DNA from 4 places in the Saezia sanguinis genome. Region 2 is predicted to be linked to each of the others. Evidence: predicted binding sites of a transcription regulator. Region 2 holds the regulator's gene; each other region holds the start of a gene.
The links. Region 2 encodes LexA, which represses DNA repair genes until DNA is damaged. Its sites were predicted from a motif close to ACTGTATNNNNATACAGT; they were not measured.
Positions count from the first base shown of each region.

Region 1: AACY98_RS04850 (PA0069 family radical SAM protein) is a predicted target of LexA. The motif match lies at 5,386-5,403, and genes of this name have one in related genera.
Region 3: AACY98_RS11665 (putative DNA modification/repair radical SAM protein) is a predicted target of LexA. The motif match lies at 2,658-2,675, and genes of this name have one in related genera.
Region 4: AACY98_RS08135 (VRR-NUC domain-containing protein) is a predicted target of LexA. The motif match lies at 4,657-4,674, and genes of this name have one in related genera.

Region 1 covers NZ_CAWUGC010000006.1:55,813-63,449, forward strand. Annotated here, with positions in the region: gene AACY98_RS04825 (DUF3488 and transglutaminase-like domain-containing protein) at 1-1,214, opposite strand, end outside; gene AACY98_RS04830 (DUF58 domain-containing protein) at 1,219-2,196, opposite strand; gene AACY98_RS04835 (AAA family ATPase) at 2,250-3,176, opposite strand; gene AACY98_RS04840 (histone deacetylase family protein) at 3,310-4,218, shown strand; gene AACY98_RS04845 (PACE efflux transporter) at 4,801-5,256, opposite strand; gene AACY98_RS04850 (PA0069 family radical SAM protein) at 5,423-6,625, shown strand; gene AACY98_RS04855 (GNAT family N-acetyltransferase) at 6,755-7,273, shown strand; gene AACY98_RS04860 (undecaprenyl-diphosphate phosphatase) at 7,420-7,637, shown strand, end outside.
Region 2 covers NZ_CAWUGC010000012.1:113,808-121,444, reverse strand. Annotated here, with positions in the region: gene AACY98_RS07330 (acetolactate synthase 3 catalytic subunit) at 1-1,710, opposite strand, end outside; gene AACY98_RS07325 (GNAT family N-acetyltransferase) at 1,950-2,474, opposite strand; gene AACY98_RS07320 (hypothetical protein) at 2,587-3,045, opposite strand; gene AACY98_RS07315 (SH3 domain-containing protein) at 3,185-3,628, opposite strand; gene AACY98_RS07310 (asparaginase) at 4,022-4,957, opposite strand; gene lexA (transcriptional repressor LexA) at 5,022-5,681, shown strand; gene AACY98_RS07300 (hypothetical protein) at 5,865-6,206, shown strand; gene AACY98_RS07295 (D-2-hydroxyacid dehydrogenase family protein) at 6,511-7,527, shown strand.
Region 3 covers NZ_CAWUGC010000016.1:193,615-201,251, reverse strand. Annotated here, with positions in the region: gene AACY98_RS11675 (anaerobic C4-dicarboxylate transporter) at 1-371, shown strand, start outside; gene AACY98_RS11670 (TIGR03915 family putative DNA repair protein) at 497-1,264, opposite strand; gene AACY98_RS11665 (putative DNA modification/repair radical SAM protein) at 1,275-2,528, opposite strand; gene AACY98_RS11660 (phosphatase PAP2 family protein) at 2,880-3,629, opposite strand; gene AACY98_RS11655 (MetQ/NlpA family ABC transporter substrate-binding protein) at 3,724-4,551, opposite strand; gene AACY98_RS11650 (murein transglycosylase A) at 4,744-5,910, opposite strand; gene AACY98_RS11645 (magnesium transporter CorA family protein) at 6,145-7,206, opposite strand; gene AACY98_RS11640 (threonine dehydratase) at 7,390-7,637, opposite strand, start outside.
Region 4 covers NZ_CAWUGC010000012.1:301,036-308,672, forward strand. Annotated here, with positions in the region: gene AACY98_RS08125 (amino acid adenylation domain-containing protein) at 1-2,954, shown strand, start outside; gene AACY98_RS08130 (YncE family protein) at 3,099-4,475, shown strand; gene AACY98_RS08135 (VRR-NUC domain-containing protein) at 4,681-6,333, shown strand; gene AACY98_RS08140 (ATP-dependent DNA helicase) at 6,326-7,637, shown strand, end outside.

The DNA of each region.
Region 1 (7,637 bases), on a different contig from region 2:
CGAATGTAGTTCAGCAGCCATTGCGCTTTGCCGCGTGGATCAAGGGCCGCGAAGGACGGGTCCTGCATCAGTTGCTTGGCCCAGGCCTGTGTTCTGGGGTTACTTTGCGAAGGCAGAAATGTTTCTATATACAGGGCATTGGGTGGTGTGTTACTGCCTAATTGGTAGTTGAAGTAAGCCGTTGCATTGTAGCGAATGCGGTCCGAGATGATTCTGCCCACAGCCCATTGGCCGCCGTATCCTATTTGGGCCCGGTTGCTGTTGAGTGTAGGTGCACCTTGCGGGGGCGTCAGATCCAGCGTGAAAAGCCAGTTCTGGTTGGTGGTTTCCTGTGTAATCTCATAGTGAACTGCCGGGCCGGAAAAGGTGAAATAGGCTTCTTTTTCTTCAGCCGACAGCATGTTGTGTATCGGTATGCCACGTGCACGCCAGACACGCCCGTCAAAAAGAGAGAGCACAGGGCCACGAAAATAAAGATCTTTTTGGGCAGGCGCGTTACCCTCAAACTTGACGCGAAAAGCAATGGCCTGATTTTGCACCAGTTCGGAAATGCCGTTGATGGACAGTTCATCTGAAACACCTGTTTTCGCCACATTGGGGTCTGGTAACGCCCATAGCGGGTCCAGGCGCGGAAATGTCAAAAACAGAATGACCATGAAAGGCGTACCCCAAAGCATCAGGCGCAATGCAATGCGGATAGCGTCTTTGAGCGGCGGATACCCGGCTGGCATATGGGCGTTGATCAGTGCAGCCATTAATGCAGTCAGCGAGATCAGCATGCATAGGGCAATCAGGATATTCTGAGACTCGAAGAAACTCATCATGATCAGGAAAAAGCCCAGATAAAAAATAATCAGGGCATCGCGCCGGGCTCTGAGTTCCAGTGTCTTCAGTGAAACCAGCATGACCAGCAGCGTACCGCCTGCCTGTGGGCCGGCAATGGTTTTATAACTGATCAGCGTGGCGCCGACAAAAAATACCAGCAAGGAGATTTTGATCAACAGCCCTGGTAACTTGGCAGTGCCTCTGGTCAGCCAGGCGCGCCAAAGCAGGGTCAGGCAGGTGAGTACAGAGGCCCAGATCGGCAGGTAAAAAAAGTGCGGCAGCAAAATAAACAACAAGGTGCCCAGAATGAACAGCGTATCACGCTGCTCGCGTGGCATTTTGGCGGCACTGATGGCTTTGAATGAAAATGAAGAGGGTGTCTTTGCCATGGTCCTACCCCTCATTAGGCATGTTGGGCTGTGTTTGCGGGCGCTGGTAAAGTGCCAGTTCGCGCAAACAGCGCAATTGATGCGCTTCCCCGGTTGCCGGTGGAATGCGCAGGTTGCCCAGTTGCAGCCCATAAGCGATGCCCAGCCCATGCGCCTGCAGTACCCATGTGGTCAGGCGGGAAAGCTGTGCTTCCAGCATGCTCAGCCGGGTGGACTGCAGACTCAGCCACAATTCATTGCTTTCAAAAGAGGCGGTTTGCCGGCTGACCAGTTCGCCGCTGGCCAGCACTTTCTTCCACACAATGCGCTTGAGCGGATCACCTGGCTGATAGGGCCGGGTGCCATCGTATTCGTCGCCTACCCATTTTTGGGCGGTATTTTGTCCGGGAGACTGTTCATGCAACTGGTTGGTTGGCAATACGGGCGCTTTGATTTCAGCAGCCGGGTATACAAGACCAGCGGCGGCAGGCTGCCATACACTCCAGGTGCGGAAAACACCCATTGGAAAACGGGTCAGGATAACAAGCTGGGGAACGCCCAGCCAGCCCCGCTCATTTGCCATGACAGAAAGTGTGATGGTCGCTGTTTCGTTGGCAGGAATGTCGGTCCATGTCCATTCGTTTTTTTCATAGCGCAGTCCATAAACATCTATGGCCAGCCCGATACCGTAGTGCGCCCGTTTGTCCGGGTTGTCGATGACGACTGTGAACTGCAGATTCTGCCCGGCAAAGGTCGGGGTGATGCCGCGCATGCCCAAAGACAGGTTGCGCAGGGTGCGGTAAGCCGTAAATACGCTGGCCGCCGCTGCGCCGGTAATTAAAAAAGTCAGTGCATACCCCAGGTTCAACTGAAAGTTGATGCTGGTGACCAGCAGCAGCAATAAAGTGGCCAGCAGCATGAAACCTGCGCGGGTTGGCAGCACATAAATGTTACGCAGGCGCAGATGATGGCTGGGTGTTGCTTGGCGTGGTCTATGCGGCATAATGAACGTGTTGCATGAATTCCCAGTTAGCAAAGAGAGAAGGGCAAGGCGCCTTACCTGATCGGAATAGACTGCATCATGGCCTGTATCTGCTCTATGGAGCCGCGTGAGGCACCGGCAATCGGCAGCAGGCGATGCGAGGCACAGCAGGGGAAAATATTCTGCACGTCTTCGGGCACTACATAACTGCGTCCTGCCAGCATGGCTTTGGTTCTGGCTGCCCGCAATATGGCCAGCACCGCGCGCGGGCTTAATCCTTGCACGAACCATTGCCCGGAACGGGTGGCTTCGGTCAGATCCAGCAGGTATTCCAGCAAAGGAGGCGCTACCTCAACCTTATCAATGAACCGCTGCACTATCAGCAATTCTTCTGTGTTTAATGCGGCAGGCAACTGGTGGATCAGTTTACGGCGGTCTGTTCCTGTCAACAGGTCAATTTCGGCCGCGCGGCTGGGGTAACCCAGAGAGATTTTCATCAGAAAGCGGTCTAACTGGGACTCTGGCAGCGGATAGGTGCCAACCTGTTCTTGCGGGTTCTGGGTGGCAATCACAAAGAACGGACTGGGCAGTGGCCGTGTCTGTCCTTCAATACTGACCTGCCGCTCTTCCATCGCTTCCAACAGGGCGCTTTGTGTTTTGGGGCTGGCCCGGTTGATTTCATCAGCCAGCAACACCTGTGAAAAGACCGGACCGGGGTGGAACACGAAGGATTCATTGGTGCGGTCGTAAATGGAAACGCCGGTCAGGTCAGAAGGCATCAGATCCGAAGTAAACTGAACGCGCGAAAAATGCAGCCCGAAACTGTGCGCCAAGGCCTGTGCCAGGGTTGTTTTACCCACACCCGGCACATCTTCAATCAACAAATGTCCGCCGGCAAGCAGGCACACAACACTATTGGCAACTTGCTGTTGTTTTCCGATAATAATGGTATTGAGTTGTTGTAACAGCGTTTTTAATTTATTGGGAATGTCTGTGCTCATGATATATTTGTGATAAAGCAATTCGCTTAGTATAAAAAAGTATTATTATTAATATAATAAATAATGCGCATTTAAAAGAAAATTAAATATGACAACAGGATATTTCTCCCACCCTGATTGTTGGAGACACGAGATGGGATCGGGACATCCAGAATGCCCGGAGCGTCTGGATGCCATTGAAGACAGACTGATCGCCAGCGGACTGGCGGACTTTCTGGAGCGCCGCAGTGCCGATCTGGCAAGCGATAATGCTTTGATGATGGCGCATTCTGCTGCTTATCTTGCATGGTTAAAAAGTGAACATGAGCTATTGCTCGAAGAGTACGCTGCAGGCGGGCCGAGTTACCGGTATGTTGACCCGGATACCACCATTAACCAGTATACCTTACAAGCCATCAGGCGTTCAGCCGGCATGTCGATAGCTGCGACCGAGGCGGTCTTTTCCGGGGAACTGAACAATGCGTTTTGTGCGGTGCGTCCGCCAGGACACCATGCCGAGCGTGCCCGGGCGCATGGTTTTTGTTTTGTCTGCAATGTGGCTCTGGCGGCTCTTTTTGCATTGGATGTGCTGGGGCTGCAGCGTGTAGCAGTGGTGGATTTTGACGTGCACCATGGCAATGGAACCGAGGATATTCTGGCTGGTGATGAGCGGGCACTTATGGTCAGTTTCTTTCAGCATCCTTTTTTCCCGCATATGGGTGTGCCGCCCAAAGCCGATAACATGATCAATATACCGGTAGAGCACTACACCAAAGGGGAGGCTATCCGTGATATTGTGCAGGAAAAGTGGCTGCCGGCGCTGGATCGGTTTGAACCCCAGATGATCTTTATTTCAGCCGGCTTTGACGCCCACCGCGAAGATGACATGGGGCAAATCGGTTTGGTGGAAAATGATTACGCCTGGATAACAAGCCAGTTGATGCAGGTGGCCGACAGACATGCCGGGGGCAAGATTGTTTCCTGCCTAGAGGGCGGTTACGACCTTTCCGCGCTGGGGCGCAGTGTGGAAGCACATATCCGTACGCTGGCAGGGCTGGACTGAAGCAAGTTATGGCCCAAGCATCATGCGAGCTTATTGATTAGTCGGTATGCACCACAAACGGACGTTGTTGTCAGTTCCCTGTTCCATTTTATCCAATGTCCGCAATTGCACGATAGGCGTTTTGTTCAAATGCCTGCATACTGTAGCGCTTAATTGATTCCCGGGTATAGCGCCCATCTGGGATACCTGCCAGTTCCCAGTTATTCATATTCAGGCCAATTTCCTGAATGACAGCAATAGCCTGGTCCGCGCTTAATCTGGGGGTTGTGTCTTCCCGGTCCAGTTTCTGATTAAGGCGATACCTGATGAGCGTCGTATTTGTGCTGTTGAATCTGCTCAGGCGCCAGACAGCGGTTACCCGGTCTGGAAAAGCGGCCTGCAGGCTGCTGATGTCGATGGGGGTGGGTGCAGATGTGGATCTGTGATAAGGAATAAAAGCATTGCTCAAAGAACTGCAGAGTAAAAGGAAACCAAACAGGATTAAGAGTTTTTTGTGCATATGTTCCCCTTATCACTCATTTTTCTCATTAGCCACTATGTATAAACCACCGCTTGTTTGACTGTTTTTGCCGGGCCGGGCAGCTATAGCGATGTAACAGGCTGGGCAGAACGGGGGAGCCCTACAACCCGGTCAAATCCCCAGTTGAAAATAAACGTATAAACCATAAAGAAAATCATCAGTCCGATTTCGGCTATGAACGCCGCTGTCAGTGATATGTGAAACCACCAGGCCATCAATGGTACCAGTGTGGCAACCAGCCCCAGCTCAAAGCCAATGGCATGTGCAATGCGTCGCTGCACACTGCGGCCCTTGACAGTTTGCCGTGCCTCCCAGTATTCAAACAGGGTGTTGTAGATGTAATTCCAGGTGATCGCAACCACTGAGGTGGATGCGGCATAGGCTGCTGAGCTGAAAACAGTTTCATCAGTCAGAATCAGCGCACCAATGGTGATTGCTGCAATGGCAAAGGCCTCATAGATGCTTACCTGCAAAGCACGGCGCAACCAGGGGTTCAGGGTAGATATTTTCAACGTCACAGAGAGAGATTTTTAAACGACTTTGCACTATAAATCAAATCGTTTACCAGAGGGCGCAGCATGCCATTGAGCTGCTGTGATCAGCATACCGGTCCGTTGCGATGATTCAGATGGGATTAAACATGGTATACTGTATAAATATACAGTATTTTAATTGACTGAAACCATGGCCCATTCTTCGGGATACAAGCAGGACAAATCCAAGCCTGCAACGCAAAATGCCTGCGGCGATGATAGCCTGGCTGTTCCCCTGCACCCTGTGTACCAGTTCAAAGGGCGCGGGGCGAACCTGCATATTGCGCATCGTTTCAGCAAAGATGAGCGAGAGGTGTACGACGACGGCTGGCAGGATGCTGAGCAGGAAGATGAACAGCTTGCGCCGCCTGTCACGACAGTTCGTTACGAGCAGTCCAAAAGCGCTATTTTTTATAACGACTCACCTGACATACCTTTTGACCGCTCCATCAACCCCTATCGCGGTTGTGAGCATGGCTGCATTTACTGTTATGCCAGGCCATACCATGCGTATCTGGATCTTTCGCCGGGGCTTGATTTTGAGACACAGATCATTGCCAGGAGCAATATTGCCGAGCTTTTCCGCAAGGAGCTGGCACGCCCCAAATATGCGGAGAATGTCCAACCGATCGCGCTTGGGTCAATGACGGACTGTTACCAGCCGATAGAAAGAAAGCTCAAGCTCACAAGGCAGATCATTGAGGTTCTGCACGAAACGCAGCATCCCTTTTTTCTGATTACCAGAGGCAGTGCGGTTGAGCGGGATCTGGATCTGATTGCACCGATGGCAAAGGCCAAATTGGCAGAAGTGTGCGTGACCATCACCACACTGGACAGGCATCTGGCGCGTATTCTGGAGCCACGTGCACCGACACCGCAAAGACGTTTGCAAACCGTGGCTGCTCTGGCACAGGCGAGGGTGCCGGTCAGTGTCAGCATTGCGCCGCAGATTCCATTTTTAAACGACGATATGGAACAAGTCATTCAGGCTGCTGCACAGGCAGGGGCGACCAGCGCTTTTTACACCATCCTGCGGCTGTCGTGGGAGTTGAAACCTTTATTTGAAAGCTGGTTGCAGCAGCATTATCCTGAACGTGCGCAGCGCATCATGGCCCGTATCCGCGATTTGCGGGGTGGAAAAACCAACGACAGCCGATTTGGCGTGAGGATGCATGCTGAAGGTATCTGGGCTGATCTGATCCGGCAGCGTTTTTACAAGGCATTGCGGCAACATGGCATGAACCTGACCAGTGCCGGGCTGGATACCACCCGTTTCCACCCCCCTGTATGGGTACGGAAAACCGCACAAATACCTTCCCGGCATGATGTGTTCCAGCCCGATCTGTTTGAGTAAGCATATTTTATGCTGTGATCTGAAAGCTGCTTATTTCCGGCACAGGTGGGCGGGGTTCAAAAGAGGTGTGCCTCATCAAGAAAGGCCGATTGATAAAATGCCGGTATGGAAGCTATTCATATCAGGAACATGCAAGCGTCAGACCTGGAGGGGATTCTGACGATACAGGCACAATGCTATCAGGAGATAGTGCCTGAGTCCAAAGTGTCGATACAGGCCAAGCTGGAGGCAAGCCCTCAAACCTGTTTCGTGGCTGATGACCCCGCGCGCGGCGTTGCCGGCTATATGCTTTCCATTCCCTGGCAGCGCCAGCAGCCGCCTGAACTCGATGCACCGGCCTGCAAATTGCCAGCGCAGCCAGACTGCCTTTACCTGCATGATCTGGCAGTATCTCCCGCATATCGGGGCAGTGGTGTGGGCAAGCACCTGTTCAACGCCTTTCAAAAGGCGCTGGCGACAACCCATTTGCCATATGCCTGCCTGGTGGCAATTCAAAATTCAGCATCTTACTGGCAAAAATACGGATTTGTCCCGGTGCAAATGAGTCCGGGGCTGCATGCCAGCGTTGCAACTTATGGCGGGCAGGCCCAATACATGGAATGGTATGCTGCACAGGGCGCTGATCATCTGCATTCGCTGGCTGTCTAGTTCTGGAATTTGTCTCGTGTAGGATTTGTTGCATCTGGTCGTGCAGATGGAAGGTACGCACATTCCAATGACAGAAAAATGACACATGATCTGCTTGCAGGGTTGCTTGGGCAGTGCTTTTGCAGCACGGTATTGTGCGTGGCAGAATGGGCGCTCAAACCGCAAAGCACAAGCAGGGAGTGGCAGTGATCAGTTGGTGGGAAGCACTTATTTTAGGACTGGTACAGGGGCTGACCGAATTTTTGCCGATCTCATCCAGTGCGCATTTGCGAATTCTCGGTACTTTTCTGCCTTCTGCCACAGACCCGGGAGCCGCGTTTACCGCCATTACGCAAATAGGCACCGAGCTGGCGGTTCTGGTGTA
Region 2 (7,637 bases):
GTTTTCTGTCGGATCGGTTCTGAAGTCAATGAACACGGCTTTGTCTTTGAGCTTGCGTGCTTCCTGGATAGCTGCTTCCACATCCTGCGGACGGTCTACACGCATTCCCACATGGCCATAGGCCTCTGCCAGTTTGACAAAATCAGGCAGCGACTCCATGTACGTATGTGAATAGCGTCCGCCGTATTCCAGCTCCTGCCACTGGCGCACCATGCCCAGATAACGGTTGTTCAGCGCCAGGATTTTGACCGGCAGTTTATGCTGAAACGCCGTAGAAAGCTCCTGAATATTCATCTGGATAGAGCCTTCACCGGTAATGCAGAATACTTCAGCATTCGGAAATGCCTTTTTCACGCCCAGCGCATAGGGCAGCCCGACACCCATCGTGCCCAGCCCACCGGAATTGATCCAGCGGCGCGGTTCGTCAAAACGGAAGAACTGTGCTGCCCACATCTGGTGCTGCCCAACGTCAGACGTGATATAGACATCATCCCCCTGCGTCAGGTTCCACAGTGTTTCAATCACTTTCTGTGGCTTGATCACGTCCTCATTGGCGCGGTCATAAGCCAGGCAGTCTTTTTGCCGCCACTGGTTGATCTGCTTCCACCAGGGTGCAATCTGGGCGGCGTCGGCCTTGAAGTTCTGCTCTTTCATCAGCGCCAGCATTTCATCCAGCACTTCACCCACATCGCCCACAATTGGAATGTCCACCTTGATGCGCTTGGAAATTGAAGACGGGTCAATATCAATGTGAATCACCTTGCGGTCATTTTGCATAAAGTGCTTGATATTGCCCACCACCCGGTCGTCAAAACGGGCGCCGACAGCCAGCAGCACATCACAGTGCTGCATGGCATGGTTGGCTTCCAGCGTGCCGTGCATGCCCAGCATGCCCAAAAACTTGGGGTCTGAGGCCGGGTAAGCGCCCAGCCCCATCAGGGTATGGGTGACCGGGAAGCCCAAAGTATTCACCAATGCCCGCAATTGCGGACAGGCATCACTGAGGATAACGCCGCCGCCGGTATAAATATAGGGCCGTTTGGCAGACAACAGCAACTGCAGCGCCTTTTTAATCTGCCCTGTGTGCCCTTTGCGCACCGGGTTGTATGAACGCATTTCAAGCGTTTTCGGATACGCAAATTTAGTGGTTTTGGCCGACACATCTTTGGGAATATCCACCACCACGGGACCGGGACGCCCAGTGCGGGCAATGTGAAATGCTTTTTTGATGGAGATCGCCAGATCTTTCACATCGTTCACCAGAATATTGTGCTTGACAATAGGCCGGGTGATCCCCACGGCATCACTTTCCTGGAATGCATCAGAGCCAATCAGAGCAGTTCCAACCTGCCCGCTGATCACCACCAGCGGAATCGAATCCATATACGCGGTGGCAATACCTGTTACCGCATTGGTCAGGCCCGGCCCGGATGTAACCAGCGCCACCCCGACATTACCGGTTGAGCGCGCATAGCCTTCTGCCGCATGTACGGCAGCCTGTTCATGGCGTACCAGCAAATGCTCAACTTTGTCCTGCTTGTAAAGCGCGTCGTAGATGTACAGCACAGCGCCGCCAGGATAACCCCAGACATGCTGGACACCCTCTTCCTGTAAACATCTGACAAGAATTTCAGAGCCATTGAGCTCTTCTGTATGAGAGGCCGCAGCCTCTTGATCCGCAGAACTGCTGTCTGCATGTGTATGAGTCATTTTTTTACCTTTCGGAATTTCTCTAACGAAAAACGATTGGTGCCCTTACCCTTATCCTTGTGAGACAGAATCAGGACTTCCGCACCTGAGGACAACAGCCAGCATGGTCAGCAGCCAATCCCAGAGCGTTTATGTTGTTTAACTGGATGATTATGACACCGAATCGAAAACTTCGCTTTGCATTTTATTTTATATGAAGCATCTGATCGGCAGAATAACAACAGCACTTTGCTCAAACATCAAACCGTATAACGCATGGCGCACCGCCTTTCAATCGGCACTCCATGTTCCTGCTCAGCCATCAGCACACCTTCCAGACGAGGCCCCCACTCACCTTTGGGCACCATCAAAAAACCCAAATGCTGATACCACGGCGCATTCCAGGGCACGTCTTGAAACGTTGTCAAAGTCACGGCCTTCAATTGCTGCTCACGCGCATAGGCCAGCACGGCATGAACCAGGCCGCACCCGACTCCCTGCCTCTGGTAATCCGCGTGCACCGAGAGCTCCCAGATATGCAGCGCATCATCAAACAGCTCGGCGCTGATAAAACCGATAATCGCCCCACCAGTCACATCAGTCAGTTCTGCCACCCAGGAGGTTCGCCTGAGAATGCTTTGCTGATGCGCCTGGACAGACATCACCGTGTCATCGGCAATCCATGCCAGTTCGGCAACAGTGCGAAACAACTGCCCGGCAGAGCGCTCAACTGCAGGCAGTTGATAGGCATCGTCAAGTTCGGCCAGACGGATTGAAAAAGACATTGTTATTCCAGTTGAAAAACATCACGCACATGGCAAAACGCAGCAGGTCCTTCAAGGCTGCCGCTCATTGTGTTCAGCACCCGCCCGGGCACCCGGGCGCCCGCACATGCCATCACTGCAGCGTTTCTATCACCGGCACGGATGGTATTTTTTTCATCGTGCCACTCCATGTATTGACCAAACGGTCCTCATCATACAAGGCGCCGTTGACATGGCAGGTACTGCCGCTTCTAACCACCAGCTCAAACCCGTTCAACATCGAGTCCTTGATTTTAAACTTCGAGTATATGCAGTCATGAACCACGTGGAAGGTCCCGACCTGTATTCCCAAAGACACGTTGTCAGACTCATATTCATAAACGTTTTCGGAAACCTTTTTAAACCGGTAATTGTTGTAAATCTTACCGTAAGGCCCGTTCACCCAGCTTTTATTGAGCAGCGTATCGCCATCCGCTTCAATCGCGGACTGCCCGGAGCCATATGTGACCCGTCCTTCACAGTTGGTGAAAGTAGCCACAACCTCCCAGACTGCTTCCTCTGACAATAAATGGCGCTTTTTCGTTCTTTTCATGTCCCATGAGTCCTCCTGTCCAGCTTGAGCATATCATTTCTGCTACTCAACAGCCATAAAAAAGAGCCTGTTATGGCTCTTTTTTGACCTAGAACAATCATTGCAACCTGCCTGTAAGGCTGGCTGGTCTGAGTTCCCCTTATTTCCACCCCCACACATAGTTGGCAGAAATCCAGCCGGTTGTACCGCCAATACGGACCTTGACCCAGCCGCCCTGCAAACCAAGCCTTTCCATCACCGTGCCATACTCCACTTTGTCAACGATACGTGCTGAGGTTGCAGGCGTGGCTCTGAGGTTGACAGTATCACCGGTCACAATCACATAAGGTGATTTGTTCACCGACTGTGCATAAATCCACGAAACATCTTTTTCAAAATCGCGAACCTGAATCCAGTTACCCTGCCGTTTTACCACCTCCAGCGGATAACCTTGAATCACTTTCCATTGAACCGGATGGTTGGAGCCCGGACCACTGCGCAGATTGGCCTCCTTGATAGACACACTGACCATCTCTGCACGCGCAACTCCCGCAAATAGGACAAAAACAAACCCTAATAAAATCCAAGCAATTCGACGGGACATGAATCCTCCATGTTAATACAACGCGTACCAGTCATGGTTACAGCGAATCAGACGACAAACACCTATAACCCAATAGGTTCTAAGCAACTCCGGAAAGTTCTGCCTATTTTATGCGAACCCTCCGAATGCAACCTCTTTCATGAAAAACCAGGCTAATAGTTGAATTTTCCGCTGGTGTATCATTTCTCGATACCCAACGGCACCCACACAAAACAAATTCTTTTCACATGATCACAATGCGCAAAAAAGCCGGTGTCTCATTTTTCTGCAACACATCTTAACAAAATTTCTCAAGGTACACCCCAAAAACCACCCTGATTTTCCACTTCACAATCAAGCCTTTTTCTGCTAGCGCTGCATCAGCAACCCCTACCCCCTATAACCCGGAGCATATCAATGCCGGCCCAGCAGCTCCAGTATCAACTGCACCCGCGCTTTGACCGGCGAGACATTGGCCGCCCTGGCAATTCCGTCCGGGTCATCGCCTAAAATCACACCGTCTCCAACGCGTGCGGCACGCACCACCAATACCCCCTGCTGCTGCGCCTTTTTCAAAGAAGGCAACAGCCCCTGGTGCACGGTGCCATTGCCTGTGGCGGCAACCACAATGCCCCGCACCCCCTGCTTTACCAAAGCATCCACAGCAGCCCCGGTCGCCCCGACACAACTTAAAACAACCTCAACCCAGGGCCATTGCCCCTCATCTTCGGACAGATCTTCAGGTTGCACCGCTCTGCGCGTAGCCTCTGGCCAGGCACGCCATTGACGGATCTGGCCCGCTTCAAGCGCCCCAAGTGCGCCTGCCTCGCCCGCAGTAAACGCATCCAGCCGGTAGGTATGGCTCTTGCGGATATCCTCGGCACCAAATATGCGTCCGTTCATCACACACATCACCCCATGGGCACCGTCAGTCCCGGCGAGCGTCATGGCATCCACCAGATTCACCGGCCCGTCCGCCCCCAAAGCCGTCGCTGGCCGCATCGCTGCCGTCAGAACCACTGGCTTATGCGCCTGCAGCACGTGGTGCAGAAAATACGCTGTCTCTTCCAGCGTATCGGTACCATGTGTGATCACAACGCCTTTCACATCAGGTTGCTTCAATGCCTGCTCAATGGTCAAAGCCAGCTGCCGCCATATGGCAAAACCCATATCCTTGCTGTCCACCTGCACCAACTGGCGGGCTTCCATTTTCAGGCCGGCCGGAACCGGAAGCCCGCTGAGCAACTCATCGACCCCGCGCTGTGCCGAGACGTAACGCACGGTTTCACCCTGATCCCCTGCCGTACCGGCAATGGATCCCCCTGTAGCCAAAACAAGAATTTTTTGCATTTTTTTAAAATCTGTATAAAAATACAGTTACTGGATAAATAAACAGATGAATTAAGGACTGGGTATGACAGCATCCACCAAACTTACCGCACGGCAACAGGAAATTCTGGACCTGATCCGCCAAGCCATTGCCACCACCGGCGCACCTCCGACACGGGTCGAGATTGCTGCCGCATTTGGCTTTAAATCACCCAATGCAGCAGAAGACCATTTGCAGGCACTGGCCCGCAAAGGCGTCATTGAACTGGTTGGCGGCACATCACGCGGCATCAGGCTCAAGTCAGTGGACTCCCCCTCCTCATCAGCACTAGACTCCTTACGCTCTGCTGCCAGCAAGCTGGCTTTACCATTGGTAGGCCGCGTCGCAGCCGGAAGCCCCATACTGGCACAAGAGCATATCGAACATACATTTTACGTGGAAGAAGACCTTTTCAGCCAAAAGCCTGATTACCTGCTGAAAGTACGCGGCATGAGTATGCGCGATATCGGCATCATGGAAGGTGATCTGCTGGCTGTCAAAAGAAGCACCCAGGCCCATGAGGGGCAAATCGTGGTTGCGCGTATTGATGGAGACGTCACCGTCAAACGTTTTCACCGCTCAGCCTCGCGCATAGAGCTGTTGCCGGAAAACCCCGATTTCAAGCCGATTATTGTCACCTCGGCCAACGACTTTGCCATTGAGGGGCTGGCCGTAGGCCTGATCCGCAACCAGCTCAGTCATTGAGGCATTCAAACAGAACTGGCGTCAAACAGTTTCCCTGGATCAATCCAGGACAGAACCGGCAGGTGGCAGGCGTGCTCTTTTCAGCAAGCACCCTGCGGGTTCTGAATTTCATCACCCGAGCAAAACGCATGCAAATGCTTTTTGTTCAAATCCTGCCACATTCGATTTTTCAGGAGATCGGACATGGCAAGCAATATCATCTATTTCAAAACCGCAATAACGGCTTTTAACCGCCCGTCTGAAAACAGCATATCCATAGGCTCTCATACAACAGCAGACGATCAACACGCCTCATATCAGATCCCGGCCTATAAACGGCGTACGCAATGGAGCGCCCGGCAGGCACTGGAGCTACGCGACAAACAGGCCATTCAGTTGCAGGCACCGGCCCCGGCTTTACCGTTAAAAGTGATCCAGACGCGTGTGCAGGACACTCGGCAAAACGGGCAGCAGCGTTTGATACTCAGCGGCCGCATGGCCGATGTATGCTCCATGCTCAACCGCATGCATGATACGGGCAACTGATTGAAGCTATCTGCCCCTTCAGCTTAAAACTTACCCTCCCCGATTGGCGCTATCAGGCTCTCTCCTTGCCTGATCAGCGCTTTTTTTCACTGGATATCCAGGGCATCGCGCTCATACTCCCATTAAAAAAACCTGCCTTTAAAACAGCGCCCTGCTTGACTATTCATTGGCTGCGCAAGGGAACAGCATATAATCGCCTGGATAGACCAGATATATTCTGGAGATACCTAAAAAACGCCAAAGTATGACAAATTACCCCTTTTTGTCATACAGGCTTTTGCATTTCAAGGCACAATTGGTAGACATGAATATTGTGATCCTGGATGATTATCAAGATACGATCCGTAAACTGGCATGCGCCAGCAGGCTCGAGCCATTCAGCGCCAAAGTCTACACCAACAATGTAAAAGGCATTTCACAACTGGTTTTTCGTCTCAAGGACGCCGATATTCTGGTACTGAACCATGGCCGGACTCAGATCACCCGGCAGATTCTGGAAAAACTCCCCAAACTCAAACTCATTATCCAGATCGGCCTGGTCGGGCCTCATCTTGATCTGGATGCCTGCACCAGCTCTGGTATTGCAGTGATAGAAGGCCATGAGTCCCCTACCGCCACAGCCGAATTCACCTGGGCATTGATCATGTCAGCCATGCGCCGTCTTTCACAATACGTTGGCATGCTCAAACATGGCGGATGGCAGCAATCGGGTTTAAAACGCGCCGCCATGCCGGCCAACTTTGCGCTGGGTTGCAGGTTAGCCGGCAAAACACTCGGCATCTGGGGCTATGGCCGTATCGGCTCTCTGGTTGCCCATTACGGCAAGTGCTTCAACATGCATGTGCTGGTCTGGGGGAGTGATGCCAGCCGCAAAAAAGCGGCTGATGCCGGGCATGATGTGGCGCAATCCCGCGAAGAACTGTTCAAAGAAAGCGACGTTCTCAGCCTGCACTTGCGGCTGGGAGAAAACAACCGGCGCATCGTCAAGCTGGATGATTTGTCGCTGATGAAAAACACCTCCCTGTTTGTCAACACAGCCAATGCAGAACTGGTGGATACAGACGCACTGGTATGCGCCCTGAACCGCGGTTGCCCGGGACTTGCCGCGGTGGATGTGTTTGATTCTGAGCCTATCCTGCAAGGTCATGCACTGTTGCGGCTGGAAAATACCATCTGTACGCCGCACATCGGTTCGGTTGACCAGGAAAGCTACGAAACCCATTTCTGCGCAGCGTTCGATCACATCGTTAATTTCACAGAAGGCAAGCCGCTACCCATTCTCAACCCGCAGGCGCTGCAGTTTCGCCAGATAAAGGGCTGACATGTCTGCCAACAAGTCCCAGCAGCTTCCATCTTCTTTTCACGGCTGGGTAACAGCAAGCTTAAACCCTGATCAAATATCGAAAATTGAATTTGTCAACTCAGATATGC
Region 3 (7,637 bases), on a different contig from region 2:
TTCATACACCGATGATCAAAGCCGCTTTGGGTGAAGTGGTGACAGAGCATCCCTGGACGTATGCGGTCATGCTGCTGATCATCTCTAAATTTGTGAACTCGCAGGCGGCCGCGATTGCTGCATTTGTTCCGCTGGCATTGAGCATTGGCGTGCCACCGGGCGTGATTGTGGCGTTTGCACCAGCATGTTATGGCTATTACATTTTGCCAACGTATCCAAGTGATTTGGCTGCGATTCAGTTTGACCGCAGCGGTACCACCCGGATCGGCAAGTTTGTGATCAACCACAGTTTTATTTTCCCAGGGCTGATTGGTGTGATCACATCATGTATTTTTGGTTATATTTTGGCTGCGATGTATGGCTATGTTTAATGAATAGCCATATTGATGATCGGAGTCATCGACTGAGAGCGTATTCTCTCAACAGATCAAGAGGCCTGTACAGGCCTCTTTTTTTATTCAGAGAGGATATCCTTTCACAGGCATGATGCGCTGTTTTACAAATTCTGCTTTTCTGTCAGATAGCGCCAAAAGCGCCTGGGCATATGCTGCCGGTGCAGTCTGGGGTTCAGCCGTTCCTGAATGGTCAGCGCCTTAAAGTATTTCTGCCACATGGTTTGCAGCAGTTTTTCATCATCGGCTAATGCGCTGGCTTTGAGTTGTCCCTGGGTAAAGTGCTCATCCCAGTTCAGCGTGATTTCGGTGATGCTGTTCAGGTCGTAAAAGTAACCATAACCGCGTCCCATATCGTAGATGATCCATTTCTGGTCGGCAAAACGGTCGCCAAAATGTGAAAGCGTCAGCGGCAATGCGTTATACACCGGGTTGACCGGGGCGAAGTAAATGTCATCTACCGTTTTCTGAAAACGTACAAACTGAATCAGATGCAGTTGCTCTTTACTGACTCTTTTTGCCAGTTGCCACAATGCCAGAATATCTTCATCGCTCAGGTTGCCTTCAATAGACATGTCATTGTCAACGACTTTTTGGATGACTCTGAACACCAGGCTGGCACAGTCTGCATCTTCCGAAAACCACGCGCACAGTAACTGGTAGCAGGCCTGGTCAGAAAGCTTGTTGTGCAACACATGCCATACACGTGTTGCCTTGTGTGTGTCTGTTTGAATGTTGGTGGCGTGGCTTGTAAACAGGGGCAGCACAGCGTTGTAAGGCAGCAGTTTTTCGGGAAAACACTTTTGCCGATATGCCTCAAAAACGCAGGTCAGCAAGCCGTCAAAGGTTTCATCAAATAAAAATACCTGCATGGCGGTACGCCTAAAAAACCAGGTCCAGTTGCTGAGCAATCGGACGGACGGATTTTGTTTCGGTTAACTGCCGTCTGATTTGCAACGGATTGATATCAAGCCGGGATGATGCAGCAGAGCCGGGGCAGCGAATGAAGTATCGGGCACGTTTGGTAACGACTCCTATTTTGCGCAGCGTTTCCAGTGTGAGTGTGCCATGCCGTCTGGCGTTGATAATGATTTTGGCCGATCTCACGCCAATGCCGGGAATTCGTAAAATCTGCGCATAATCTGCCCGGTTGATATCGATGGGGAATATTTCCGGATGCCGGAGTGCCCAGGCCAGCTTGGGGTCAATGTCCAGATCAAGCTGGGCAGAATCGCCATCGACAATTTCAGCCGCATCAAACTGGTAAAACCGCATCAGCCAGTCGGCCTGATAAAGGCGGTTTTCGCGCAGCAAAGGGGCTTGCGTTACCACTGGCAGGCGTTTGTCATAAGCGTTGACAGGAATGAAGCCAGAGTAGTAAACGCGCTTCATGCTGGCGCGATGGTATAGCGCTGAGGAAAGCAGCAGGATGTCCCGGTCTGTTTCCCCCGAGGCGCCGACAATCATCTGGGTGCTTTGCCCGGCCGGAACGAACCGTGGGGCAGAGCGGTATTTTTGTCTGGCTTCACGGTTTTCTTCAATGCCGCGCTGAATGTAATGCATGGGGCGGTAGACGCTTTGGTGGTCTTTTTCCGGTGCCAGCAGCTTCAGGTTGCGTTCAGACGGAATTTCAATGTTAACGCTCAGGCGGTCGGCGTACAGGCCTGCTTCATTGATCAGCTCCTGGCTGGCGCCTGGAATGCTTTTCATGTGAATGTAGCCATTGAAGCGCTCAACCAAGCGCAGTTCTTTTACCACGCGAACCATGCGCTCCATGGTGTGGTCGGCATTTTTAATGATGCCGGAACTTAAAAAAAGGCCTTCAATGTAGTTTCTGCGGTAAAACGCAATGGTCAGCTCCACCAGTTCTTTCACGGTGAATGCCGCACGTGCCACATCGTTGCTTTTGCGGTTGATGCAATAGGCGCAGTCATAAATGCAGATATTGGTCAGCAGGATTTTCAGCAGTGAAAGGCAGCGGCCATCTTCAGTAAAACTGTGACAAATGCCCCAGCCTGAAGCACTGCCAATTTGCCCTTGCCGATGCTTGCGTGTAACGCCACTGGACGCGCAGGAAACATCGTATTTGGCTGATTCGGCCAGAATTTCGAGCTTTTTAACAAGCGTATCTTTCATGGTATCACTTGGGGCCAATGAGCCGCTCCACTCGTTTAACAACTGCACAAGGAAAGCAAAGAAGTGATGCAGGCCAACAAACCCAGGCAACCCGGCACAGTGGTCAACGGATAAAATATACTCCATTATACTGTATATTTATACAGCATCAAGTGCTTGAAAAACAGCAATGAATATAAAAAAGCTCACCGGAGGTGAGCTTGTGTCTGGCTTGCTGAATGCTTTTAGGGACAGGGCACATTAAATAGGGCGTTGCCCAGCTTGGCAAGGGTCTTACCATTGTCTTCGCTTCGCGCCTTGTCCTACCCCCATTCCAGCAAACGCAATCTCTCTATTTAATGAGTCCTGACCCTAAGGAACAGGAGCGTGAAAAACCCATTTGTTCCAGCAAATGCGGGCAATGTAAATCAAAATAAATGCCAGCAGACACGAAAGCATGACATCCTGCGGCCAGTGCATTCCAAGCAGCAGGCGGCTGGCTTCAATGGCACAGGCCCAGCACATGATCAATGTCATCATGATGTAGGCTTTTTTCCGCCATAACAACAGCCACAACATCAGCATCCACTGCGCCACAAAAATGCTATGCCCGGATGGAAATGAAAATCCGGTTTCCTTGGCCCAATGGGCCTGCTGCCATGATGGAACGGTGAATTGTGAAAAGTCCTGCCGTGTCAGAAATTCTTTGCGTTCTTCACGCGTGAGCTGGTAAAAATCGCTGGCATTGATGTGGTTGCTTTTTTCCAGCCAGACGATATAGGGGCGGGGTGCCTGGGCCACGTTTTTGAGTGTGGATTTGACAATCTGTCCGACCCCGAGCGTTGCGGCCATAATGACGACCAGCAGCAGTTTTTTGCGTGCGGGTAGCTGCGGGTAATAAAACAGGGGGATGATGCCCAGAACAATACAGGTCACAAATGCATAAGGCACGGTCCCGGTTTCTGTGACAAGGTACAGCGGAAACAGATAAGCCGGAATCTCAACGGGAGGAAGCCACTGCCAGTGCAGCGCAACAGCGATGCCGGGCACCAGCAAAAGCACAAGCGTTCCGATGGTGAGCAGCGTCAATGTGGTTATTGAGTTTCCTGTATTTAACTTCATGCGCCTGCAAAAATGAGATCTCTTAATAAAACAAAAGGCATGACAGACTGTCATGCCTTAGGCGGATTATAAATAGAGCCTTCTATTTATGCACTCAGAATGCCGGAATGATCGCACCTTTGTAGTGTTCCAGAATATATTGTTTGGTCTGCTCGCTGTGCAGGGCTTCCATCAGCTTGGCAATGGCCGGGGCGTTGGCATTGTCTGAGCGGGATACCACCACATTGACGTAAGGTGAATCCTGGCTTTCAATCAGCAAGGCGTCTTTCAATGGATTCAGCCCGGCTTGCAGCGCATAGTTGGTGTTGATCAGCGCCAGATCCATTTCAGGCAATACACGCGGCAACTGGGCTGCGTCCAGTTCGACAAAACGCAGGTTTTTCGGGTTATCAATCACATCTTTGGATGTGGCCAGCAGGTTGGTCGGGTCTTTCAACTGGATGATCTTGGCGGCATGCAACAGCAGCAATGCCCTGGCACCGTTGGATGGATCATTGGGCAAAGCCACTGTAGCGCCATCTTTCAGGTCTTCAATGCGGGTGATTTTTCTGGAATAAGCACCAAAGGGCTCAATGTGCACATTGCCGTTGGGCACTACGACCAGCGTGGTGCGATGTTCATTGTTGAACGTGTCCAGATAAGGTTTGTGCTGAAAGAAGTTGGCATCAAGCTGCTTGTCTGCAAGCGCACGGTTAGGCAGCACATAGTCGGAAAACTCCATGATCTGCAAATCAATACCCTGCGCTTTGAGCGTAGGTTTCACAAATTCAAGCAGTTCAGCATGTGGTACCGCCGTGGCGCCGACCTTCAGTGTGGTGGTTGTTTGTGCCTGGGTGGCAAATGCTGTGAGCGAAAGTGCAACGGCGGCAACGCCACCGGAAAGCACGCGCCAAAAGGAGCGCCGCTGGTGTAATGTATTCATTCAAAAATCTCCTTTAAAAGGCTACAAAGTGATGGTAGATGTTCAGCGGCCCGGAATGCAGTTTTTCTGAAGCGTTCTGTATGCAGGCCGGCAGGTCATTTAAAGTGAATATATTAGCGCGAAATCTGATTGTGCGGCTAGAACATGTTTTCATGAGTTTATAACTAAAAATGTTATGCGCAGCGATATGGTTTATTCGGGTTTGGGCAAAAAGGCCCACATGAAAAGTGTCTGTTTGGTGCGGCCTGCCTGTTCACCGGCTTCATGCCCTTGGCCCCAGAAGTAGTCGGCCCGAACCGCGCCGACAATGGCCGAGCCGGTGTCCTGCGCCAGTACCAGTCGCTGTAAAGGCTGGGTCTGCCCGGAAGGGTCTTCGGTTGCGATCCATACCGGTGTGCCGTAAGGAATGGCGCGTTTATCTACGGCAATGGAGCGCCCGGATGTCAGCGGGACGCCCTGGGCGCCAACCGGCCCCAGGGTAGGGTCGTCCAGCGGGACTTCATTGAAAAAGATGTAACGCGGGTTGGACCACAGGACTTCCTGCAGCCGTTCGGGGTGTTCGTCCAGCCAGGCTTTGATGCCGGGCCAGGTGGCATCGGTAATCAGGTTGCGATCGAGCAGGTATCTGCCCACACTGCCATAGCGGTGGTTGTTGCTGGCCGCGTAAGCAGCGCGTACGCGGTGGGTGGTGCCGTCAGGCTCTGTCAGTACCAGTTGCCCGGAGCCCTGAATGTGCAGAATCAGCGCATCCAGCGGGTCTGCCAGATAGGCAAATTCGTACCCCTGGACGGCGCGTTGCGCGCGCGGGTTGGATTCGATGTCTTTTCGGCTCCAGTAAGGGTTGGTGGGGTGCAGGTCGGGCGGAGGAGAGTAAAGCGGTACGGTAAAGTCGCCCTGTGGCTGACGGCGGGCCCGGAAAATAGGCTCATAGTACGCGGTCAGAATGCCTTTGGTGTTGCCGTTCAGCGCTTCAATGCGGTAGGGCTGGAGGTGGTCATACATCCACTGGCGTTTGGTATTTTCGCTGGCGTTGGCCAGATGAATGATCTGTCCGCAGGCCTGGGCCCAGGTCGCAGAAGTCTGGCTGCAGCTCCAGACCCACGCCTGCCATGCCTCACCGACACGGTCATGGTTCCAGCCTGGTAAATCAGCCCAGCGCACAGGAACCCAGCGGCTGCCCGGCATGTAAATCGTGCGGGCGGTGGGTGAAACCCTGTTGTAGTCAGACGGTAAGCGCAAAGGAATATCCGGCCCGTCCGCCGCAGGATAGTGGGCATAAGGGTCTGTATCGTCATACGTCCCGGTTGGCCCCATACAGGCCTGCAGCAACAGTGCTGCTGCGGCGCATATGGTGTACATGAGCCGGCGTTGCCAGGATGGGGGGTGTGATGATGAATGAGATATAGGCTGTACAGGCTGCCGCTTAGGGTGAATGCGCGCGGAAAAGGCAGAGGTCATTTGAAAAAGAAACATGTTGCAACTAACGCCAGGTCATCGTCAAACAAGGGATGTGGGTAGAACTATACCGCATATCAGAGGCAGGGCTGGCGATACTGACAAAGTAGGCACAACTGCAAAAACATGTTCTGGTGGTTACCCCAGGTAATTTTTGCGGGAGAAGTAATGCACCAGCACCGCAGTGTTCACCAGCATGACCACCAGCACCAGCCAGAAGCCCCATGAGTATTTGGTTAAGAACATATCGGCAAAGTTCATGCCAAACAAACCGGTCAGCAGATTCAGCGGCAGGAAAATGGCGGTCAGTACGGTGAGTGTACGCATCACATGGTTGGTACGGTTGGCCGTGGCAGAAAAATGCAGTTGAATCGCGCCTTCTAAAGAGGATTCCAGCCGGTGTACATGGGAGCGTGAGCGCTCAATGTGCTCAATGACGTCGCGCGCGCGTACTTCCAGCAGTTCGGTGTTGCTGTCATCCCCTTCATCTTCAATGGATTCCAGCCAGGCTTTGATGGCAACGCTCTGGTCTTCGCACAAATCTTCCATCTGGTGCAGCGCATTGCGGGATTCGAACAACGCCTGCCAGTTGGTTTGGGGCTGTTCGGTACTGAGCAGTGCGTTTTGCCAGCGGTCAAGCTGGTGTGACAGGTGCCGCCGCAGATCCACATAACCGTCAATCAAAAAGTCTACCAGCCGCAGCATGAGTTCATCCGGGCTGATGGGTAAATGCAGGCCTGTACGCCGCAGCCGCCCGGTAGATGCGGTGTTGTCGTTAAGTAACTTGGCGGCAAACTGGTTGCGGTGTTCAATGTCGTCATGCACGGTCAATAAGATGCGGTCGAAGATGATAAAGCCGACCGGTGCCGTGCTGATATACCGCGCAAAGCTCAACTCGCACGCATCCGGGTTTTCGTTTTCACTGTCATCCATGTTATAAGCGGTCAGGCGCCGGAATACGATGACATCGTAATAGGAGGTAAAGTCATAATGCGACGGCTGTTGTGTGCTCAGCAGATCTTGGATGTGAAAATCGAGTAACGGACGGCCATCCAGATTCGTCAGAATCTCCTGAATATCAGGTAGACATTCTTCAAATTCACTCCGGGCGCAGGACAGCCATAAAAATTCGCTGCCACTGAGTGCCTGGGGTGCCTGAGTATACTCACGTGCTGTGTTTTCAATACCAATGATACGCATAGAGAACGCCCTGAATATCTAAAGCCTTTTGTCTGGTGCTGACCAGAAGCACAAAAATGGCATGCTGCCATCAAAAACGATCAGCCTCTAATATACATGGAATGTGCAGGAAACAGAAGCAGCAGCCAGATTTTTTGCAGTGTGGCCTGTGCCAAAACCATGACAAGGCGATTTGCTTTACGCTCAAAATGCCCGCGACAGAACCTGCGTGAACAATGCTGCATCTACATTGCCACCGGATAAGGAGACGCCAACGGTTTTGTTTTGCCAGCGGTCTTTTTGCTGGATGGCTGCGGCCAGTGCGGCAGCACCTGCGCCTTCAGCTACGTTATGTGTGTCGGTAAACAGAATACGCATGGCGTTGGCAACTTCCTGGTCGGTGACAGCAACAACATCTTCTGCTTCCTGCCAGATCAGTTCAAGCGCCTGTG
Region 4 (7,637 bases), 190 kb from region 2:
CGTTTGATTGTGCGCAACTTGACCTGCCTGGGCTTCAAACCATTCGCCATACACTGGGTAATGGGCCGGTAGAGGATCTGACCATTACTTTCCGTGCCGATGCGCTGGGGCGCGGCATCCGGATTGAGCTGGATGCAAACCCACAGCGCTACAGCCAGATGGATGTGCGCACGCATATGCAGCGTTTGATGCATTTTTTAAATGCAGCGCTTAATGTGCAAACACTGGCACAGGTGCCTATACTGACGCCGGTGGAAGCAAAGCACTGGGTTTGCACCTGCAACAACACAGCGCATGATGTGCCACAGACCACGCTGGTGCATCTGATGGCACAGCGTTGGGAGCAAACACCCCAGGCGGTGGCGCTGTCGTATGAAGGCACACAACTGACCTATGCGCAACTGGAGGCCATAACCCGACAACTGGCGCAGCGCATGCGCCAGGCAGGGGTAGGGCCGGGCGATCTGGTTGCTGTGGCAATTCCGCGTTCGCTTGAACTGGTGCTGGCGTTGGTTGCTGTATTGCGTGCCGGTGCAGCCTATCTGCCGCTGGATGTTGAATACCCGGCCGAACGTATTGCAACCATAGTACACGCGGCAAGTCCCCGGCTGGCGTTAAGCCATGCGTCAACCTGGGATATTGTTCCGGATGACCTGCCTGTCTGGCCGCTGAGCTGGCCGTTTGATGCCGCAGATTATGCATGTTCTGCAAATACGGCAGATATCGCAAATATCGCAGCTGGCCAGATAGACGCAACACAGCCGCACGATGCCGCGTATGTGATTTATACCTCAGGCTCTACCGGAACGCCTAAAGGGGTGGTCATTGAGCATGATGCCATTGTCAACCGGTTGCTGTGGATGCAGCAGCATTACGGCATTGGTGCCGATGAGCGCATTTTGCAGAAGACACCTGCAACGTTTGATGTCTCGGTATGGGAGTTTTTCCTACCGCTGATTTCTGGCGCGACACTGGTTATTGCACCACCGCTGGCGCATAAAGACCCGCAGCAACTGGCACGCCTGATGCAGGAAGGGCAGATTACCGCCCTGCATTTTGTGCCGTCTATGCTTTCCATATTTCTGGCGCAGCTTCAAATGCTTTCGCCACAAAGCCAGCCTGATTTCAGCAGGCTGCGCCGGGTTTTCTGCAGCGGGGAGGCTTTGCCGGCAGAACTGCGTGACCGTTTTCATGCCACGCTCGGCGGCCCTGACGGGGCGCAACTGCATAACCTGTACGGCCCCACCGAAGCAGCGGTTGATGTGTCTTACTGGGATGCGTCTTTTCATGACCATTCCCCGGTGGTTCCAATTGGTTTTCCGGTCTGGAATACACAGCTTTATGTGCTGGATAAATACCTGCGTCCGGTTCCGCCGGATGTGGTGGGGCATCTGTATCTGGGTGGGCGGCAGTTGGCACGTGGCTACCTGGGGCGCGACGATCTGACGCAGGAGCGGTTCATAGCCAATCCGTTTATACCTTCAGAGCGTATGTATGCGACTGGTGACCTGGCGCGCTGGCGCGAAGATGGTGCGGTGATCTTTTTAGGACGCTCTGATTTTCAGATCAAAATCCGCGGACAGCGGGTGGAACTGGAAGAGATTGAAACGCAGCTTGGCAGGGTGGATGGTGTCAGCCAGGTGGCGGTCATTGTCCGCGAGGATCAGCCGGGAGATCAGCGCATTGTGGCGTATGTGGCCTGCCGCAAGGGTGCTGCATTGAGTGAGGATGTATTGCGCCAGACGACACTGGCACACCTGCCTGACTATATGGTACCGAGCGCTTTTGTCATATTACCGGAGCTACCTGTTACGGCTAACGGCAAGCTCGACAGAAATGCCCTGCCGGCACCGGTATGGGCGCAGCATGGCGGAAAAACGCCTGTCAAGGGAACCGAACAGACTGTGGCAGCGCTGTTTGCGGAGATTCTGGGGTTGCACGAGCCGGTGTATGCCGATGATGATTTTTTTGTATTGGGTGGGCACTCGTTGTTGGCTGCGCAGTTGATGCTCAATATCCGTTCCCGCTGGGGGCATGCCATTGGCCTGGGGGCGTTGTTTGAGCATCCGACGGTGGCACAGTTGGCATCTTATCTTGATGAGTTGAATCAGCAGCAACGCAGCGCGGGGCAGGAAGGTTTTGGAGAGGTACTGTATCTGCACAAGGTGCCCAATGAGTCCAATGGGCAGGCACAACGCCGGGCACTGTTCTGCATTCATCCTGCGGGTGGCCTTGGCTGGTGTTATGGCACGCTGGCACGCCAGATCAACCCGGAAAGAAACGTCATTGGCCTGCAGTCTCCTGCATTGGATATGAAAAAAACATTTCCGGGCACACTGACCGAAATGGCCCGGCGCTATGTGGATACCATGATCAACCTGCAGCCGCAAGGGCCATACCATCTGCTGGGTTGGTCGGTGGGCGGCATCATTGCGCAGGCCATGGCCGCAGAGCTGCAAAGCCGGGGCTTGCCGGTGGGCGTGGTGGCGATGCTGGATGCCTACCCGAGTGATTGCTGGCGCAGTGAGGAGGAGATGCCTGAAGATGCAGCCCTGAAAGCATTGCTGCATATTGCCGGGCATGACCCCAGGCAGATGAGCGGTGTGCAGATGACGCGCGAATCTGTGGTTGGATTTCTGCGCCGCAGCGGGCATCCGTTGGGGTATTTGAGCGACGCGATGCTGGAAGGCATTATCCGCGTGGTTGATGGTAACAACCGGCTGGTGAGAGGACACCAGCACCGGCGTTACGACGGCACCGTGCTGCATTTTCGCGCGGCACTGGATCATCAGGGCAAAAACCTCTATCCCAAACACTGGGCACCTTATGTCGGCACGCTGGATGTACACGACGTGCCTGCGCTGCACGGGCATCTGGTTGCGCCTGAGAGCGTGGAGATTATTGCGCCGGTCTTGAATAAGGCCTTGTTGAAAATGGATGAATTGAAAGAATGAAAGCGTAAAAAAACCATTGCAGTTTAGCCGCCGCCATAACTGCCCAAAGCGACCATGGTCTGGTCGTTAACATGCCCGATTGTGTGCGATAGACGTACCGAGAACGGCAATTGATTTGTAGACACTCAAAGGAAGTTTATGGAAATGATGAATCAAGCAGGCTGGGTGCGTAAAGCCGCCGCTGCCTTCGTATTGCTGGGGGCAGCATCGTTGGCACAGGCAGACAATGCTTTCACCCAACCCGATGGCGCATTTACAGGCAATGTGCGTTTGAGCCAGCAACAGCCGGTTTATGCAGGAACTCAGGCTGCTGTTGCAGGCAGTAACTTCAAACCGGGGCAGCAGATTACGCTGGAGCGCGGCCGCACCGTTTTAAATGCACAGCCATATGTGGCAGATGCAGAGGGTAAATTCAGCGGGAATATTGCCATTCCGCAGAATGCCGTTGTGGGCATGCAGCCTGTTGTGGTGAAAGTGTCCGGCCCCGATGCAGCACTGGTATTCAACCTGAAGGTGTCACCGCAGGTTGCTCTCTCGGGGCAGAACCTGTTTGAAATTGAGAAGACACAACCGGCCAGCGGACTGTACCAGTCTGCTTACAGTGAAGCCAACAAGGCCTTGTTTGTCACTGCATCGGTGGGGCGTCCCCCGGTGCGCGATGCGCATATACTGCGCCTCAACCCGCAAACTTTGGCTGTAGAAGCTTCTGTTGTGCCTGATGAGGCGGATGAGCGCTCGGGACTTTATGCCGTTTATGGCGTTGCAGTGGACGATAAGCACGGCACCGTCTGGGTTACCAACACACGCCAGGGTACAGTCACTGTTTACAGCCAGAAAGACCTCTCGCTGATCAAACGCTTTGAAAACGGCTCTATTCCGGCTGGTCGTGACGTTGTCATTGATGCCGCAAATAACAAGGCTTATATTTCTTCGCCTGGCAGCGGCAATATTTATGTGGCCGATACCGATAAGCTGGAGCTGATTGGTGAAATTGCAGTTTCCTCCAAAGTGCCGCGAGGCTCGTTCAAGCCCATGAGCCTGTCGCTGGATGCTGCTGCACACAAGCTCTATACCGTGAGCATGGGCACTGCCGAAGCAGCCGTTATCAACACGACAACAGGCACTGTGGAGCAGGTGTATGCAATACCCGGCCTGGCTGGGGGTGCAGGTGTCAGCATCAATAGCAAGGACAACCTGCTTTTGGTGACCGGACAGAACAGCGATGGCGTGTTCATTGTCGATACCCAAACAGGCAATGTGTTGCACCAGGTTGCAACCGGCGCCGGTGCGCTGAATGTAGCTTACAACCCGCATGATGGCCTGGCTTACGTAGCCAACCGCGGTGCAGGCACTGTAACTGCTGTGGACAGCAAGGGACAGGTTGTTGCCAACCTGGATATTGGCCCGAATGTCAACCACATCAGCGTGGATAAACGAGGCAACCTTTATGTTGCCAACAAAGCGCAAGGGGAGAATAACCCGCGCAATGACCAACTGACCCGCCTTACGCCGGTGAAATAATGTTAGATAGATCATCAACCTGCCCAATGAGGGGTTGATGATGTTTCTTTGCATCACGGCAGTTGTATGATAAAAGCCGTGCCATGCCAAAAAGCATGGTGCGGTTTTGTTTGTGTGATGTCCGTGGTTTTGAAAATCTCTGCACCAAGCAAACGGGATATCGGGTTTAAGGTACACTATGGCTGTATATATAAACAGTATTTGAGTGTATATATTGCCTGCTGCAACCGTTGCCCCCTTTTATTATCTGCATAATTTCCAGCGTGTTCTGGCATGGCTGGAACAACGCTACAGCGACCTGTTGAATGCGCATGAACTGGCGTTTATTCGTCAATTTGAAAAGCTTCCCCAGTCTTCGCAGGCGCTGCTGGTGCGCATGGTCATGCGCAAAGGCTGTTATTTCCGGCTGAGCAAACTGCACTATGAAGAAATAGGCTCCACGCAAACAGCGGTTGCGCCTTTGCTGTCAGCAGGCTGGGTAACAGATACCCCGATGCTGGAAATAGAACAACTGTTTGTGCTGTTGAGCAAACAGGAGCTGCAGCAGTTTTTTCCTGAGCAAATTGGGCATGTACCGCGCAAGGCGGATATGCTGGCGATACTGAAAGCCGAGTTTACCCAGGCACGTGATCTGGCCGACTGGCTTCCCGGTTTTTCAGAGCCTGTCTATGCACTGCAATGCATGGATATCTGTGACCGCTTGCGCCTGATGTATTTTGGCAATCTGCATCAGGACTGGTCCGAATTTATATTGGCAGACCTGGGCATTTATCAGTATGAGCAGGTACCGTTTTCACCGGATTCTCGTGCATTTCAGCAGTGTGCAGAGGTAGATGCTTATTTGCATCTGCAGGCATGCAGAGAGCGGTTTGAAGCCGGCGATGCATTTGAGCAGGTGCTCGGTGAGGTGCCTGCACAACCTTACAGCAACCCGTGGTTGGAAGCGCGACGCGGTAAGCTGCTGTTTCAGATGGCGCACTCTTGCGAGTCTGAGCAGGACTTTTCTCAGGCGCTGCAGCTTTATCGCCAGTCCAGCCACCCGCAGGCACGCTACAGGGGTATTCGGGTGCTTGAACGCAGCCGAAATTTTGCTGAAGCCTGTACGCTGGCTGAGCAGGCCATGCAGCAGCCTATCAGCGAGACAGAGCAGCAAAGCCTGCAGCGGATGCTGCCGCGTTTGCAGCGCAGGCTGAATCTACCGGTTACTGCATCCCCCAAAAAAGCGCATGCGGCAGACCGGATAGATCTGACATTGCCGCAGCCCGAGCCGTATTATGGCGTTGAGCTTGCTGTCTGTGACGATCTTTCGCAGCACACGGACACGTATTATGTGGAAAATGGTCTGGTCAATTCATTATTTGGCCTGCTGTGCTGGGATGCTGTTTTTGCCGCTGTACCGGGCGCTTTTTTTCATCCGTTTCAAACCGGCCCGGCCGATTTGTTTGATGCAGACTTTTTGCCGCGGCGTTCGGCGCTGTTTGCCGGTTGTCTGGATCAATTGAAAACGGGCGCATATAAATCCTCTATCTGGCATGCGTTTGAACAGAAACAGGGGCTGCAGTCTCCTTTTGTTTATTGGGATCTGTTGAGCGAAAAGCTGTTGCAGCAGGCATTGAGCTGCTTGCCTGCGGATCATCTGCATGCATGGTTTTACCGCATGCTGCATGATATGAAAAATAACCGGGCCGGGTGGCCCGACCTGATTCAGTTCTGGCCGCAGGAGCAGCGCTACCGGATGGTTGAAGTCAAAGGGCCGGGGGACCACCTGCAGGATAATCAGTTGCGCTGGCTGTCTTTTTTTCAGCAGCATGGCATGCCTGCAGCGGTGTGTTATGTACGGTGGCAAGAGCATGACTGAAACTCCGCCACCGCTGCCACAGCCTTACCGCGTTGCGGTACGCGCCTTGTGCGAATTTACCGCTAAAACCGGGGATCTTGACCTGCGCTTTACACCGTCACCCACAGCGCAGGAGGGCATTGCCGGGCATGCGCTGGTCGCGTCGCGCCGCTCGGCAACATACCAGAAAGAAGTGCCGCTGTCAGGAAGCCACCGTAATCTGACCGTTCATGGTCGGGCTGACGGGTTTGATCCGCAACAGCAGCGCCTGGAGGAATTTAAAACATACCGTGGTGATCTGCAACGGCAACCATCGAATCACCGTGATTTGCATTGGGCGCAATTGAAAATATATGGCTGGCTGTTGTGCCAGCAGCTAAAGCTGGACAGTATCCAACTGGCCCTGGTTTATCTGGATATCGGCAGCCAGAAAGAAACGGTGTTTGAACAACACTGCCAGGCCGCAGAGTTGCAGTTGTTTTTTAAGCAACAGTGTGAGCAGTTCCTGAGCTGGGCGCAGCAGGAGATGGCACACCGGCATGCACGGGATAAAACTTTGCAGGCGCTGGTTTTTCCTTACCAGGGCTTTCGCACAGGGCAGCGGCAACTGGCCGAGGCTACTTACCGGGCGGCTTGTTCGGGGAGCTGTTTAATGCTTCAGGCACCTACTGGTATTGGGAAAACCATCGGCACCTTATTTCCTTTGCTGAAAGCCATACCGGGGCAGGCACTGGACCGAGTGTTTTTTCTGACAGCAAAAACGCCCGGACGGGCTTTAGCATTGGGCGCACTTCAAACGCTTGGGTCAGACGGGTTGCGGCACAACCTGCGCATTTTGGAAATGGTGGCACGGGATAAAGCATGTGAACACCCTGACAAAGCCTGCCATGGGGAATCCTGTCCGCTGGCGCAGGGGTTTTATGACCGTTTATCTGTTGCACGGGATGAGGCTGTCAAAAACGGCTGGATGGACCAAAATAGCATACGTACCGTGGCCCGAAATCATCAGATATGTCCGTACTACCTGAGTCAGGAACTGGCACGCTGGAGTGATGTGGTGGTTGCTGATTACAATTATTATTTTGATGTATCGGCCTTGTTGTTCAGTCTGGCGCAAAGCAGCCAATGGCAGGTTGCCATCCTGGTTGACGAAGCGCATAACCTGATAGAGCGTGGCCGGAAAATGTATTCGGCAACACTGGACCAGGCAGATTTTCAGAATGTACGCAAAACAGCGCCTGTAACGGTCAAAAGAAGCCTGGATCAATTGAACCGCACGTGGAACAAGCTGAGCCAGGCGCAGCCTGATGCTTATCAGGCTTATG